DNA from 3 places in the Pectobacterium sp. 1950-15 genome. Region 1 is predicted to be linked to each of the others. Evidence: predicted binding sites of a transcription regulator. Region 1 holds the regulator's gene; each other region holds the start of a gene.
What was found. The regulator CRP, encoded in region 1, controls carbon source genes, mostly activating them, when cyclic AMP is high. The targets are predictions, from matches to a motif close to ATGTGANNNNNNTCACAT.
Positions count from the first base shown of each region.

Region 2: the regulator CRP is predicted to act here: its motif matches at 1,794-1,811, upstream of msrB (peptide-methionine (R)-S-oxide reductase MsrB).
Region 3: the regulator CRP is predicted to act here: its motif matches at 2,516-2,533, upstream of udp (uridine phosphorylase).

Region 1 is NZ_JBBBQR010000008.1:214,184-218,398, forward strand. Features, by position in the region: gene WCT94_RS11540 (aminodeoxychorismate synthase component II) at 160-735, shown strand; gene argD (bifunctional acetylornithine/succinyldiaminopimelate transaminase) at 855-2,081, shown strand; gene crp (cAMP-activated global transcriptional regulator CRP) at 2,272-2,904, opposite strand; gene WCT94_RS11555 (OsmC family protein) at 3,278-3,685, shown strand; gene WCT94_RS11560 (phosphoribulokinase) at 3,799-4,215, opposite strand, start outside.
Region 2 is NZ_JBBBQR010000012.1:112,683-116,897, reverse strand. Features, by position in the region: gene WCT94_RS14620 (D-hexose-6-phosphate mutarotase) at 1-481, opposite strand, end outside; gene gapA (glyceraldehyde-3-phosphate dehydrogenase) at 589-1,584, opposite strand; gene msrB (peptide-methionine (R)-S-oxide reductase MsrB) at 1,928-2,347, shown strand; gene WCT94_RS14605 (YeaC family protein) at 2,497-2,775, shown strand; gene pncA (bifunctional nicotinamidase/pyrazinamidase) at 2,831-3,478, opposite strand; gene ansA (asparaginase) at 3,497-4,215, opposite strand, start outside.
Region 3 is NZ_JBBBQR010000009.1:34,305-38,519, forward strand. Features, by position in the region: gene ppc (phosphoenolpyruvate carboxylase) at 1-561, shown strand, start outside; gene WCT94_RS11780 (tyrosine-protein phosphatase) at 645-1,427, opposite strand; gene udp (uridine phosphorylase) at 1,577-2,347, opposite strand; gene WCT94_RS11790 (hypothetical protein) at 2,602-3,198, opposite strand; gene WCT94_RS11795 (helix-turn-helix transcriptional regulator) at 3,286-3,963, shown strand; gene WCT94_RS11800 (dienelactone hydrolase family protein) at 4,010-4,215, shown strand, end outside.

The sequences.
Region 1 (4,215 bases):
TTACAGAAATAAATCATTTATGATCGGTATAATTATTATCGTGCTAATTTATTGCGTAGGGATAGCGCGCCTTTTATCTTTGCTGGCGACAAGGTCTGGGTGCCTGGCACGAATTTCATGTATGTTAGTACGGCTTTCCTGACTAACTGTGCAATAAATATGCTACTGATTATCGATAACTACGATTCCTTTACCTACAACCTTTACCAATACTTTTGTGAGCTTGGCGCACAGGTCGTGGTGAAGCGTAATGATGAACTGACGCTGCGTGAGATTGAACAGCTTGCGCCTGAGCGATTGGTGATTTCACCGGGTCCTTGCACGCCGGATGAGGCGGGCATTTCACTGACTGCAATTCGTTACTTTGCCGATAAATTGCCTATTCTGGGCGTGTGTCTTGGCCATCAGGCGATGGGGCAGACGTTCGGCGCGCGTGTGGTGCGGGCACGGCAGGTTATGCATGGGAAAACCTCTGCGATTGCGCACAGCAATACAGGGGTTTTTGCGGGGCTCGCTCAGCCCTTGACGGTGACTCGCTATCATTCACTTATCATTGATGCAGCTTCGCTACCCGATTGCTTTGAGGTTACAGCCTGGAGCGAACATGAAGGCAAGCGAGATGAGATTATGGGGATCCGTCATCGCTCACTGCCGCTTGAAGGCGTGCAGTTTCACCCAGAGAGTATTCTTAGCCAGCAAGGGCATCAGCTTTTGGATAATTTCCTTAAAATTTAGCTATATAGAAAGTTATTCTCTCTAGTAGCCGATTTAATATTGCCTGTAATTGATTTTTTATGCATATTTATTGACTATATTTTCATTCTAACGTGATGGATAGCAGAGTGAGGCAGCAAATGGCAGCAGAGCAGAAAGCAGTGACACGGGATACTCACGATAAAGTGATTTTGCCGGTTTATGCACCCGCGAAATTTGTACCAGTGAAAGGTAAAGGGAGTCGCGTCTGGGATCAGGACGGCCGTGAGTATATCGATTTCTCCGGTGGCATTGCGGTTACGGCACTGGGCCACTGCCATCCTGCACTGGTTAATGCATTGCAGCAGCAGGGTGAAAAACTGTGGCACACCAGCAATATTTTCACCAACGAACCTGCACTACGCCTCGCCAGCAAATTGATTGATGCCACTTTTGCCGATCGTGTGTTCTTTGTTAACTCCGGTGCTGAGGCTAACGAAGCCGCATTTAAACTGGCGCGTCACTATGCGGTTAAACGCCATAGCCCGTATAAAACCAAGATTATCGCCTTCTACAATGCGTTTCATGGTCGGACGCTGTTCACCGTCTCGGTTGGCGGACAGCCTAAATATGCCGATGGTTTCGGACCTAAGCCTGCGGATATTGTCCATGTTCCTTTCAACGATCTGGCTGCGGTCAAAGCAGTGATGGACGATCACACCTGCGCAGTCGTACTGGAGCCGATTCAGGGCGAGGGCGGTATTACGCCTGCTACGCCTGAGTTCTTGCAAGGCGTTCGCGATCTGTGCGATCAGCACAAGGCGCTGCTGGTATTTGATGAAGTGCAGAGTGGGATGGGGCGTACCGGTAAATTATTCAGCTACATGCACTACGGTATTACGCCGGATATTCTCACCACCGCTAAAGCGTTGGGCGGTGGATTCCCGATTAGCGCGATGCTGACGACGGAAGAAATCGCCTCTGTGATGACGGTTGGGGTACACGGCACCACTTATGGCGGCAACCCGCTGGCCTGTGCGGTGGCCGAAGCCGCGCTGGATATCATTAACACGCCGGAAGTGCTGTCAGGCGTGGCAGATCGGCACGATCGTTTTGTTAGTGAGCTTGAGAAAATTAACCAGCAGTACGCTGTATTCGAGCAGGTTCGCGGTATGGGGCTACTGCTGGGGGCAGAGCTGAAGCCGCAGTGGCATGGCCGCGCGGGCGAGTTTCTGGCTGCTGCAACAGCGCAGGGTCTGATGGTGCTGATGGCAGGGCCGAACGTCATCCGCTTTGTGCCGTCTTTGATCATTGATGAAGACGATATTGTGCAGGGGATGGCGAAGTTCGCCAAAGCCGTCGCACAGGTGGTTAACGCAGCGAACTGAGTTATTCTCTCAACGTTGCTGCGATGGCTGTAAGGTGGCGGGCAGGAAGCTCGCCATAAAAAAACGTAGGGAACGTTTTTCAACGTCGCTTGCGACGGCCCGTAGGGTGGCGAGCAGGACGCTCGCCATAAAAAAAAGCGTGAGGCCGAGGCTTCACGCTTTTTTATTGGTAGGGTACAGCGACAGGGATTTAGCGAGTGCCGTAAACGACAATCGTTTTACCGTGCGCAGAGATCAGGTTCTGGTCTTCTAACATTTTCAGAATGCGGCCCACGGTTTCACGCGAGCAGCCAACGATTTGCCCAATTTCCTGACGGGTAATTTTTATTTGCATGCCATCTGGATGCGTCATGGCATCAGGTTGTTTGGCCAGGTTGAGTAGGGTTTGGGCAATACGGCCGGTTACATCAAGGAAGGCGAGGTTGCCGACTTTCTCTGAGGTAACCTGGAGTCTGCTTGCCATTTGTGCAGACAGGCGCATGAGAATATCAGGGTTAACCTGGATGAGCTGGCGGAATTTTTTATAGGAGATTTCAGCCACTTCACAGGCGGTTTTTGCCCGCACCCAAGCGCTGCGTTCCTGACCTTCTTCAAACAGGCCGAGCTCGCCGATGAAATCGCCCTGATTGAGGTAGGAAAGAATCATTTCCTTGCCTTCTTCATCTTTGATTAGCACTGCGACAGAGCCTTTCACGATGTAGTAAAGCGTTTCTGCTTTTTCACCTTGGTGAATAAGCGTGCTCTTCGATGGATACTTGTGGATATGACAATGGGAAAGGAACCATTCGAGAGTTGGGTCTGTCTGCGGTTTGCCGAGAACCATTCGCTATCATCCTCTGTTGTAATTCACTGCGCAAATTACAGGGGTCAGAGTTCCCTGTACGGCGTGTTTAACTGCTAAAAAATAAAATTCAGTCTAGGCAGAATGACGTCAGGGAATATACTGGAACCACTGTACCCTTGATTTTCCGGTTGCTGCCTTGCTGCAACGTAAACGTGGCTGGGTATATCTGGCTACGTCATCATCTTCTTCGTTTCTGGCTTTGTCCAGAAAAGGTCTATTCTATTTTCGTTTTAACACAGCTTTAAGGACGTGTCTTGTGTTGTCTCGCTTCAGCATGACAAAGCTCTGATTAACGCTGGTTTTTGTACAGTAACGGTATAAATTTTCAAAAAATTTTTAGTGGAGAGGCACCATGCAGGCACGGGTAAAATGGGTTGAAGGCTTAACGTTTTTGGGCGAATCCGCATCAGGGCACCAGATCTTGATGGACGGCAATTCCGGCGATAAAGCGCCCAGTCCGATGGAAATGGTGTTGATGTCAGTGGGGGGATGCAGCGCGATTGATGTGGTGTCGATTCTGCAAAAAGGTCGTAACGATGTGGCGGATTGTGAAGTGAAATTGACGTCAGAGCGCCGGTCTGAAGCGCCGCGTTTATTTACCCATATTAATCTGCATTTTATCGTTACGGGGAAAGGGCTGACCGACAAAGCCGTCGAGCGCGCGGTCACTCTGTCTGCGGAAAAATACTGCTCTGTGGCACTGATGCTGGGCAAAGCCGTTGAGGTAACGCACAGCCACGAAATTAGAGTGTTGGAATAATCCCTCTCTCTGGGCACTAGTTCTGTTCACTTAAGCCTGTTATTAGGGGAAACACAGGGGGAGGTCCCCGTAGGGAGGCCTCATCCCTGTGGTCGCCCCGTGTCTCTCGATGCTTATTCGATGGTTTTCCCTTCCATTAACCGCTGCACCAGCGGTGCCATGATGAGCTCCATCGCCAGCCCCATTTTCCCGCCGGGAACGACCAACGTGTTGATGTGGGAGATAAATGAGCCCTGCAACATGGCGAGCAGATAGGGATAATCAATGTTATCCAACCCCTGAAAGTGAATCACGACGAAGCTTTCGTCCAGCGAGGGAATCGATTTAGCGGCGAACGGGTTGGAGGTGTCCACGGTAGGTACGCGCTGGAAGTTGATGTGCGTACGAGAGAACTGTGGGGTGATGTAGGTGATGTAGTCTTCCATTGAGCGGACGACGGAATCCATCACCGCTTCACGCGAGTGGCCGCGCTCATTAACGTCACGAATCAGCTTTTGAATCCATTCCAGGTTGACGATTGGCACCACGCC
Region 2 (4,215 bases), on a different contig from region 1:
GCAGCGCGCTGGTAATGCTGTAATCACCCTGTGCTTCCAATTCAATGCCACATTCTTTGCCCAGCTTGAAGCGGGCGATGAGCGTAAACGCATGCGGCCAGCTCTTCCGTGTTTCTTCATTGTCTTGCAGCGTGAACGTGAGCTGCACACCGTGCTCATCTTCGCTGTGGGCGGTAAATTCCCACGGCAGCAGACGGGCGAAACCATGGTTAGGATCGGCGAAAGGACCAAACCAAGGGAAACAGATCGGTACACCGCCGCGAATCGCCACGTGATGAGTAAACGGCGTATTGTCGCTTAGCCAGAGTACCGGCTCTTCATTGGTCGGTTGCCAACTGAGTAAGTGCGCCCCTTGTAACGCTACTGCCGCCCGCACTTCAGGATGGTCAACGACGACGATGGGGAGTTGGTCCAACTGACGCTGGCTGAGAGTGGCGCTAATTTGTTTTGTGACGGGGAGTGAGAACATTGTGTTATGCATGATAGTGCCTTTTTTTGATTGTTTTTCGTGGTAAAAAGAAATCTGCAATAAACAATAAAAAAGGGCGACATCACGTCGCCCTTTTTTCACCGAATCATCGCTGAAGCTTATTTAGAGATGTGAGCGATCAGATCCAGAACTTTGTTTGAGTAACCTGTTTCGTTATCGTACCAGGAAACCAGTTTCACAAAGTTGTCGCTCAGAGCGATACCAGCTTTAGCATCGAATACGGAAGTCAGTTTTTCACCGTTGAAATCGGTAGAAACCACTTCGTCTTCGGTGTAGCCCAGAACGCCTTTCAGCTCGCCTTCAGAAGCGGCTTTGATTGCTGCGCAGATTTCTTTGTAAGAAGCTGGTTTTTCCAGACGTGCAGTCAGGTCAACAACAGAAACGTTCGGAGTAGGAACGCGGAACGCCATACCAGTCAGTTTGCCGTTCAGCTCAGGAATCACTTTACCTACTGCTTTAGCAGCACCGGTAGAAGATGGGATGATGTTCTGTGCTGCGCCGCGGCCGCCGCGCCAGTCTTTGTGAGACGGGCCATCAACGGTTTTCTGCGTTGCAGTGGTTGCGTGAACGGTGGTCATCAGTGCTTCAACGATACCGAAGTTGTCGTTGATAACTTTTGCCAGCGGAGCCAGGCAGTTGGTGGTGCAAGAGGCGTTAGAAACGATTTCCTGACCTGCGTAAGTTTTGTGGTTTACGCCCATAACGAACATCGGGGTGTCATCTTTAGATGGACCAGTCAGAACGACTTTCTTCGCGCCAGCAGCGATGTGCTTACGTGCAGTTTCGTCAGTCAGGAACAGGCCAGTTGCTTCAGCAACGACATCAACGTTAACTTCGTTCCACTTCAGGTTTGCAGGATCGCGCTCTGCGGTAACACGAATGGTTTTGCCGTTAACAACCAGGTGGCCATCTTTAACTTCAACGGTGCCGTTGAAACGACCATGAGTTGAGTCGTACTTCAGCATATACGCCATGTAATCAGCGTCCAACAGGTCGTTGATTGCAACGATCTCGATGTCAGAACGTTCTTGCGCAGCGCGGAAAACAATACGGCCGATACGGCCAAAACCGTTGATACCTACTTTGATAGTCATATATTCCACCAGCTATGGGTTTGTGAATAAAAGGTTGGTTGTAAAATTACAAAAACCTTGCTGAGCGTCAAGCGGAATCGTGTCAATAGTTGCTGTAAGTCAAACCTATGACCAATCTTTGTGCGAAAACCGCCTGAGCCTGTAACTAAGTAACATCTAAGACTGATATGAGGGCGGAATGCATCATATAAAGCCTGTGTTATCTCAATATGTGACATTCATCACAATTAAATGTTCATGCTAATAACATTCCTAATATTAGGCCAGAACGGCCTGTTAGGTTGTTAATTTTTTGTTATAATCAATGATTAATTGAATTGATAACACCCGCTGTGAGACTTCCATGACTAACGACTCTGCTTCGCGTACCCCGTCCGATAATACTGAACTGACAGAGATGCAGCGCTATGTCACCCAGCAACGCGGTACGGAGCCTGCATTTTCAGGCAAACTGCTGCATAACAAGCGCACCGGCGTTTATCACTGCCTGTGCTGCCAGGCCCCGCTGTTTTACTCCGACAGCAAATATGACTCCGGCTGTGGCTGGCCGAGCTTCGATCAGCCTGTCTCCTCAGAAGCGATCCGCTATCTGGAAGATGATTCACACAATATGCGCCGTATCGAGATCCGCTGTGGGCAGTGTGATGCGCATCTGGGCCACGTTTTCCCTGATGGCCCGAAAACCACGGGCGAACGCTACTGTGTAAATTCTGCCTCGCTGAGCTTCATTGATGACGTTGATGGCGAGCGCGTTGACGGGTAATCTGTGTGTGATGAATAGGGCAGTGGCAGGCTGATACTGTATAGCTTTAAACGATTCAGCTACTAAGTGCTCTTGCTAGTACAGGTCTCCCTGTCAATAACAGAACTCAGTAAGAATAACTCTGACCTTTTTCGGAGCAGAAACCGGATATGGAACTCAATGATCTGATCGACGCCATGACGCCAGAAATTTACCAGCGGTTAGTCACGGCGGTAGAGCTGGGCAAATGGCCAGACGGTGTCGCGTTGACGGCTGAACAGAAAGAAAACTGCCTGCAAATGGTGATGATGTGGCAGGCTCGCCATAACGAACAGGCTGAACACATGACGATTGGCACTGATGGTGAAATCGTGATGAAGAGCAAGCAGGAGCTGAAGCGTGAGTTTAACATCGCTGACGCGATCGTTACGCTGAAGCCCGATGCCTAACGTGTAAGCAGGCAGCCTTATTGGCTGCCGTGATGCTGGGCGACAGTGAAGATAGTTAGTGCGCTGAAGACAGCGTGGCAAGAAACTGCGTCATATCCGTCAGTATCGCCCCACGCTGCACCATTTCCCGCAATGCAGAGTCGCTGTCGTCGGGCAAAAGGTTAACCCCGCGACAGCCGTCCACCAAGACTTCGGTGTGATAACCCAGCGCAATGGCATCCAACACGCTGAACTTAACGCAATAATCTGTTGCCAGTCCCAAAATGGTCAAATGGGTGATGTGGTTGGCGTGTAGCCACGCATCCAATTCAGTTTTAAGCCGATGTCCGTTATCGAAAAAAGCGCTATAGCTATCGATCTCTGGCTGAGTCCCTTTTTGTACGATCCATTGAATGGCCGACTGATTAAGTGCTGGATGAAAATCAGCGCCGGTGGTTCCCTGCACGCAGTGAACGGGCCACCAGATCTGCGGCCATCCGTTTAACTCACCGATTTCTCCGACCTTGGTATTCGCATTAACGGCAAAGCTACCGTGATTATCGGGGTGCCAATCCTGGCTGGCGATTACGGTAACGCCAGCGGCCACACAGGCCTCAATTGCACGGTTTGCAACCGCAACAACGCGATCGCCTTCATGAACGGCCAATGCCCCGCCGGGACAAAAATCATTTTGTAAATCAACTAATAGCAATGCTTTTTTCATTACGACTCCGTGATTAACTCAATCTTTATCGCTCAATTCCCCATGCAGGTTCTGCTGCATCAAATGGCGAATGTCATCGGCGCTTAACTCTTGCTGGCTCAATAAGTAATGCAGTTTGGTCAATGCGGCTTCAACGGTCATGTCAAAGCCACTGATAACGCCTGCATGTGCCAACGCATTACCTGTCGCATAGCCACCCATGTTCACACGCCCGGAAATACACTGCGTCAGGTTGACGACCACAATGCCGCGCGCGGAGGCTTCACGTAATTCGTGCAGTAAGCCGGGGCTTTGCGGCGCGTTGCCAACGCCGTAGGAACGTAGGATGAGCGCTTTCACCGGCTGGCGGAGAAAATTACTGATGACATCGGCAGAAATGCCGGGATAAATCGTAATCACCCCGATAGGCTGCGGCGTTATGTGGTGCACTTTTAGCGGCGGGCAGTTGCTGCATTCCACGGTGGGGGCCAGCCGACGAATATGGATACCCGCTTCCAGCAGTGGCGGATAATTTGGGGAGGCGAAAGCATCAAAACCATCCGCATGGGCCTTGGTGGTGCGATTGCCGCGTAGCAGTTTATTATTGAAGAAGAGGGCAACTTCATTAATCGGATGATTAGCCGCAACATACAGCGCGTTCAGCAGGTTGGTCTGGCCGTCCGAGCGCAACTCCGCCAACGGAATCTGTGACCCTGTCACGATAACCGGTTTGGCAAGATTTTCCAGCATAAACGAGA
Region 3 (4,215 bases), on a different contig from region 1:
CTGCCGCTGGGTTCACGTCCGGCCAAACGTCGTCCGAACGGCGGCGTAGAAAGCCTGCGTGCTATCCCATGGATTTTCGCCTGGACGCAGAACCGTCTGATGCTGCCAGCCTGGCTCGGCGCGGGTGCCGCGTTGCAGAAAGTGGTGGATGACGGTAAACAGGAACAGCTGGAAGAGATGTGCCGCGACTGGCCGTTCTTCTCAACGCGTATCGGTATGCTGGAGATGGTATTCGCCAAAGCCGACCTGTGGCTGGCAGAGTATTACGATCAGCGTCTGGTCGAAGAGAAGCTGTGGCCGTTAGGGCAACAGCTGCGCGATCAGTTGGCCGCCGATATCAACATCGTGCTGGCGATCTCTAACGACGATCACCTGATGGCGGATCTGCCGTGGATCGCCGAGTCGATCGCCTTGCGTAACGTCTACACCGATCCCCTGAACGTGTTGCAGGCCGAGTTGCTGCACCGTTCACGTCAGCAGGAAAAACCGGATGCCGATCTGGAACTGGCGCTGATGGTCACCATCGCCGGTGTTGCAGCGGGTATGCGTAATACGGGTTAATCACCCAAACAGCAAAGCTACACACAGCAAAACTATACACAACAAAACAAAGGCCGGTCAGTTGACCGGCCTAAAACAAAACCTTACGCCAGATATTTATCCTGCAAATAGTTCCGCGCACGATTATCCAGCCCGTATTCCACCTCAAGCCAGCTATCGATCGAACCGTGTCGTTCGTAGATAGCCTGCAACGCCGTCACGATGAACTCTTCCTGCACCGACAGCACATAAGAGAACTGTCCCAGCGCTTTCTCATTCAGCGTTGCCGACAAATGCGTCAACAGTTGCTGGCGAAATGGCGTCAGCGTTGTTTCCGTAAGCAGGTAATCTTCCATTACCGTCTGTTCATCCGCACCCAGCGCAAACATCACCAATGCCGAACCGATACCCGTGCGATCTTTACCCACGGCGCAGTGCTGTACCAACCCGCCCTCATCTGGCCGTAATAGCAGCGACACCAGCTGTTTATAAGCTGAATTATTGAAAGGCAAACGGCGATAAAGCTCCAACATAAACGCCCGGGAATCAAACGCCGCCAGCACATCAGAGCCCAGCGAGTCCAGATTGGCCGTCACTTCGTGGCGCAATGGGTTGGCTGGGTAAGCGTGATAATTAGCCCCCGTCCACAATACATCGGGCTTCTGCGCAATTTCATCAGCATCCCGATAATCCACCACGTGAGAAATCGGCACGCCAGCAAGGTGTTCGCAGTCAGCCTGACTCAGCAGATCCAGCGAGCCGGAGCGAAAAAGTTTACCGTGTCGGATAAGCCGCCCATCAGCAGCACGGTTACCGCCTAAATCACGGAAGTTGATTCCGCCGTCCAGCGGTAATAAAGAGGGATGAAGCAACGTTGGTTCGGTCATACATCTCCTTGCGAGGTTGAAAGGCGAGCAAGGCAACCGTATTACACACGCAGAGCGCGTCGCAGGTTAACCCAATAAACCAGAACAAGTGATTAGGATAAAGGCTGGTCTCTGCGATGACCAGCCCAAAATAACATCAACTTTTGTGCTTATTCAGCCGCTAACAAACGGCGTGTGGCATCCAGCAACACCTTGATCACGGTGGTTTCAGCCAGCTTCATGGTCGCCGCATCCGGGATTTCCTGCTGGGTACGGTTCACGATTACGCCCGCAATCATGCCCGCTTTTAACCCCTGACTGGCGCACATGGTCAGTAGCGTGGCAGATTCCATTTCGTAGTTCAGCACGCCCATGCTCTGCCACTCTTCCATCGAGCCGCGGAAGCGACGCACAACGCGTCCAGAGAAAGTGTCATAGCGCTCCTGACCCGGGTAGAACGTATCGGAAGACGCCGTGATGCCCACGTGCAACGCCGCCCCCGACGCCTTCGCCGCGTCCACCAGCGCAGTGGTACAGCCGAAATCAGCCACGGCCGGGAATTCCATCGGCGCGAAGTGCAGGCTTGCACCGTCAAGACGGACAGCGGCGGTGGTCACCAACACATCACCCACATTGATACCAGACTGAATCGCCCCTGTTGTACCAACGCGCAGGAAAGTACGAATGCCGAGCTGTGCCAACTCTTCTACCGCGATGGACGTTGATGGGCCGCCAATACCGGTCGAGCAAACAATAACCGCCTTGCCGTCCAGTTCCGCACGCCAGGACGTAAATTCACGGTGTGATGCCAGATGTACCGGGTTATCCATCAGGCGAGCAATTTTTTCGACACGCTCAGGATCGCCGGGCACGATCGCCAGCGTCGCGCCCTGTAAATCGTTCTTGACCAGACCAAGATGGAACACATCAGATGTAGACATAACTGCCTCCCGGGCAATCAATTGGGTATTCAGAGAAATCGCGCTGGACGTCCCATAAACGCAGCCTGTAGGCGTCCGTTCAATAAAAAGACTCTAGCGCATCACTACATTTTTTTAAGTGACGAGAATCACCGATAAAAAAGAAACAAACATCAACATACATAAAATATGTGATGTGAATCACAATTTATCAGGTGAGAAATTCGCTTTTGCCGATTAATTGTCTTCTAGTGTAGATTCTTTAGCCTTACCGGTTACCACAACGAACCAAACTCGATACTTTCCGGTTCAATCATTTCCAAGAAGGCATTACATACCGCTTGCCCCTGCCACGATGCACAAATCGCTTCTGCACACGGTTGACTGTCGGCAAAGGCAAGATCAATAAAGACGCCATTATCCAAACTGACTAAATGCTGGCTTTTCCAGCCCGGCTGAAGTGAAAGGTGACGTTCTACCATCTGATTATAGGCCTGGCGCATGTCACTCTCCTGAACCCCCTGCTTGAGACGAAATCGCCCTATTTCGATACCGCCTCTGCTTGTTACCGACGGTGCGTCCGCCATGTGGACGGTGTAGTGCCCCATGCTGTGCAACGCACTGACCGAAGATCTGAAACAGGAAAATTCCGGTTGGCTTTCAACCGCTTTTGCCGCAGCCTGTGCTGCGTCAAGACTATTCCACACCACAAGATCGACACGCTCGGTGGAAATATCGATGCCTGAAAATGCGATCCAGTCGATAAACCCAGGGAAATGCTTTAACAGACGTTGTGCCGATGCGCGCGCTGCATCGGCCCCTTGCTGGGTTTTTACCGTGTAAGTGACTATTTCGTAACATGGGGTAGCCATGATGAACTCCGTTATCAGGATGATATGAAGTCTGAATCGTATTACACCACCCTGACAGAACTTGTCAGGGTGGTGTAATCTCTTCTCATGAAAACGATTCGGCTACTCTCTTTACTTGACCATCTTCGCGGCCGCGTACACCCGGTATCAGCGGAAATATTAGCTCAAGCGTTGAATGTATCGGTCAGAACGATCTACAGGGACATGGCGGCACTACAAACCATCGGCGCCCCTATTCGCGGTGAATCGGGACTCGGTTACCTACTTGAAAAAGACTACTTCCTGCCCCCGCTGAATTTTGACCCTGATGAACTGGACGCCATTATGCTGGGAATGCGGCTGATAAGTGCCCGAGGCGATAACATGCTTTCCGCAGCGGCCAGCCGGGTTTCAGCAAAAATCAGCGCGGCGATTGGTGCCAAAAAAGCAGATACCTATAAGTCGCTTCCTCTCAGAGCGGTTTCTCGGCATACCGAGGAAAATGAGAGGGCCATCAACCATCTGGCTTTTCTTCGTCTGGCCATTCGTAACAGGCTCCAACTGCATATTACCTATGTTGATCTGCAAGGAAGAGAGAGTGATAGAGTCGCCCGTCCCCTTGGTTTAACCCTGTTTGATGCCGTATGGTTGCTCACGATATGGTGTGAAACTCGTTCAGACTTTCGTAATCTAAGGGTAGATAACATCACTTCATTGGCGGAGACCGGCCTATACTTCAGGCCAGAGAAAGGAAAACGCTTCGAAGACTATCTCAACACGCTGTAGGCACAATACTGCCAGCTACGATTCATCGATAACAGGAGAGCGCGTAATGAAGACTGATGAACAGACGACCTTCAAACATCTTCCTCAGGGGCTGTCCCCGGCGGTGGAACCGCAGACCTCCTCCATCATTACCACGGATTCTGTCGGTATCATTGCCAGTGAGACCACCATTTCTTCTCAGGGTGAGCAGCTACCCGCGTATATCGCCAGACCGGCGAACCATGACAAGCCGCTCCCTATCGTTCTGGTGGT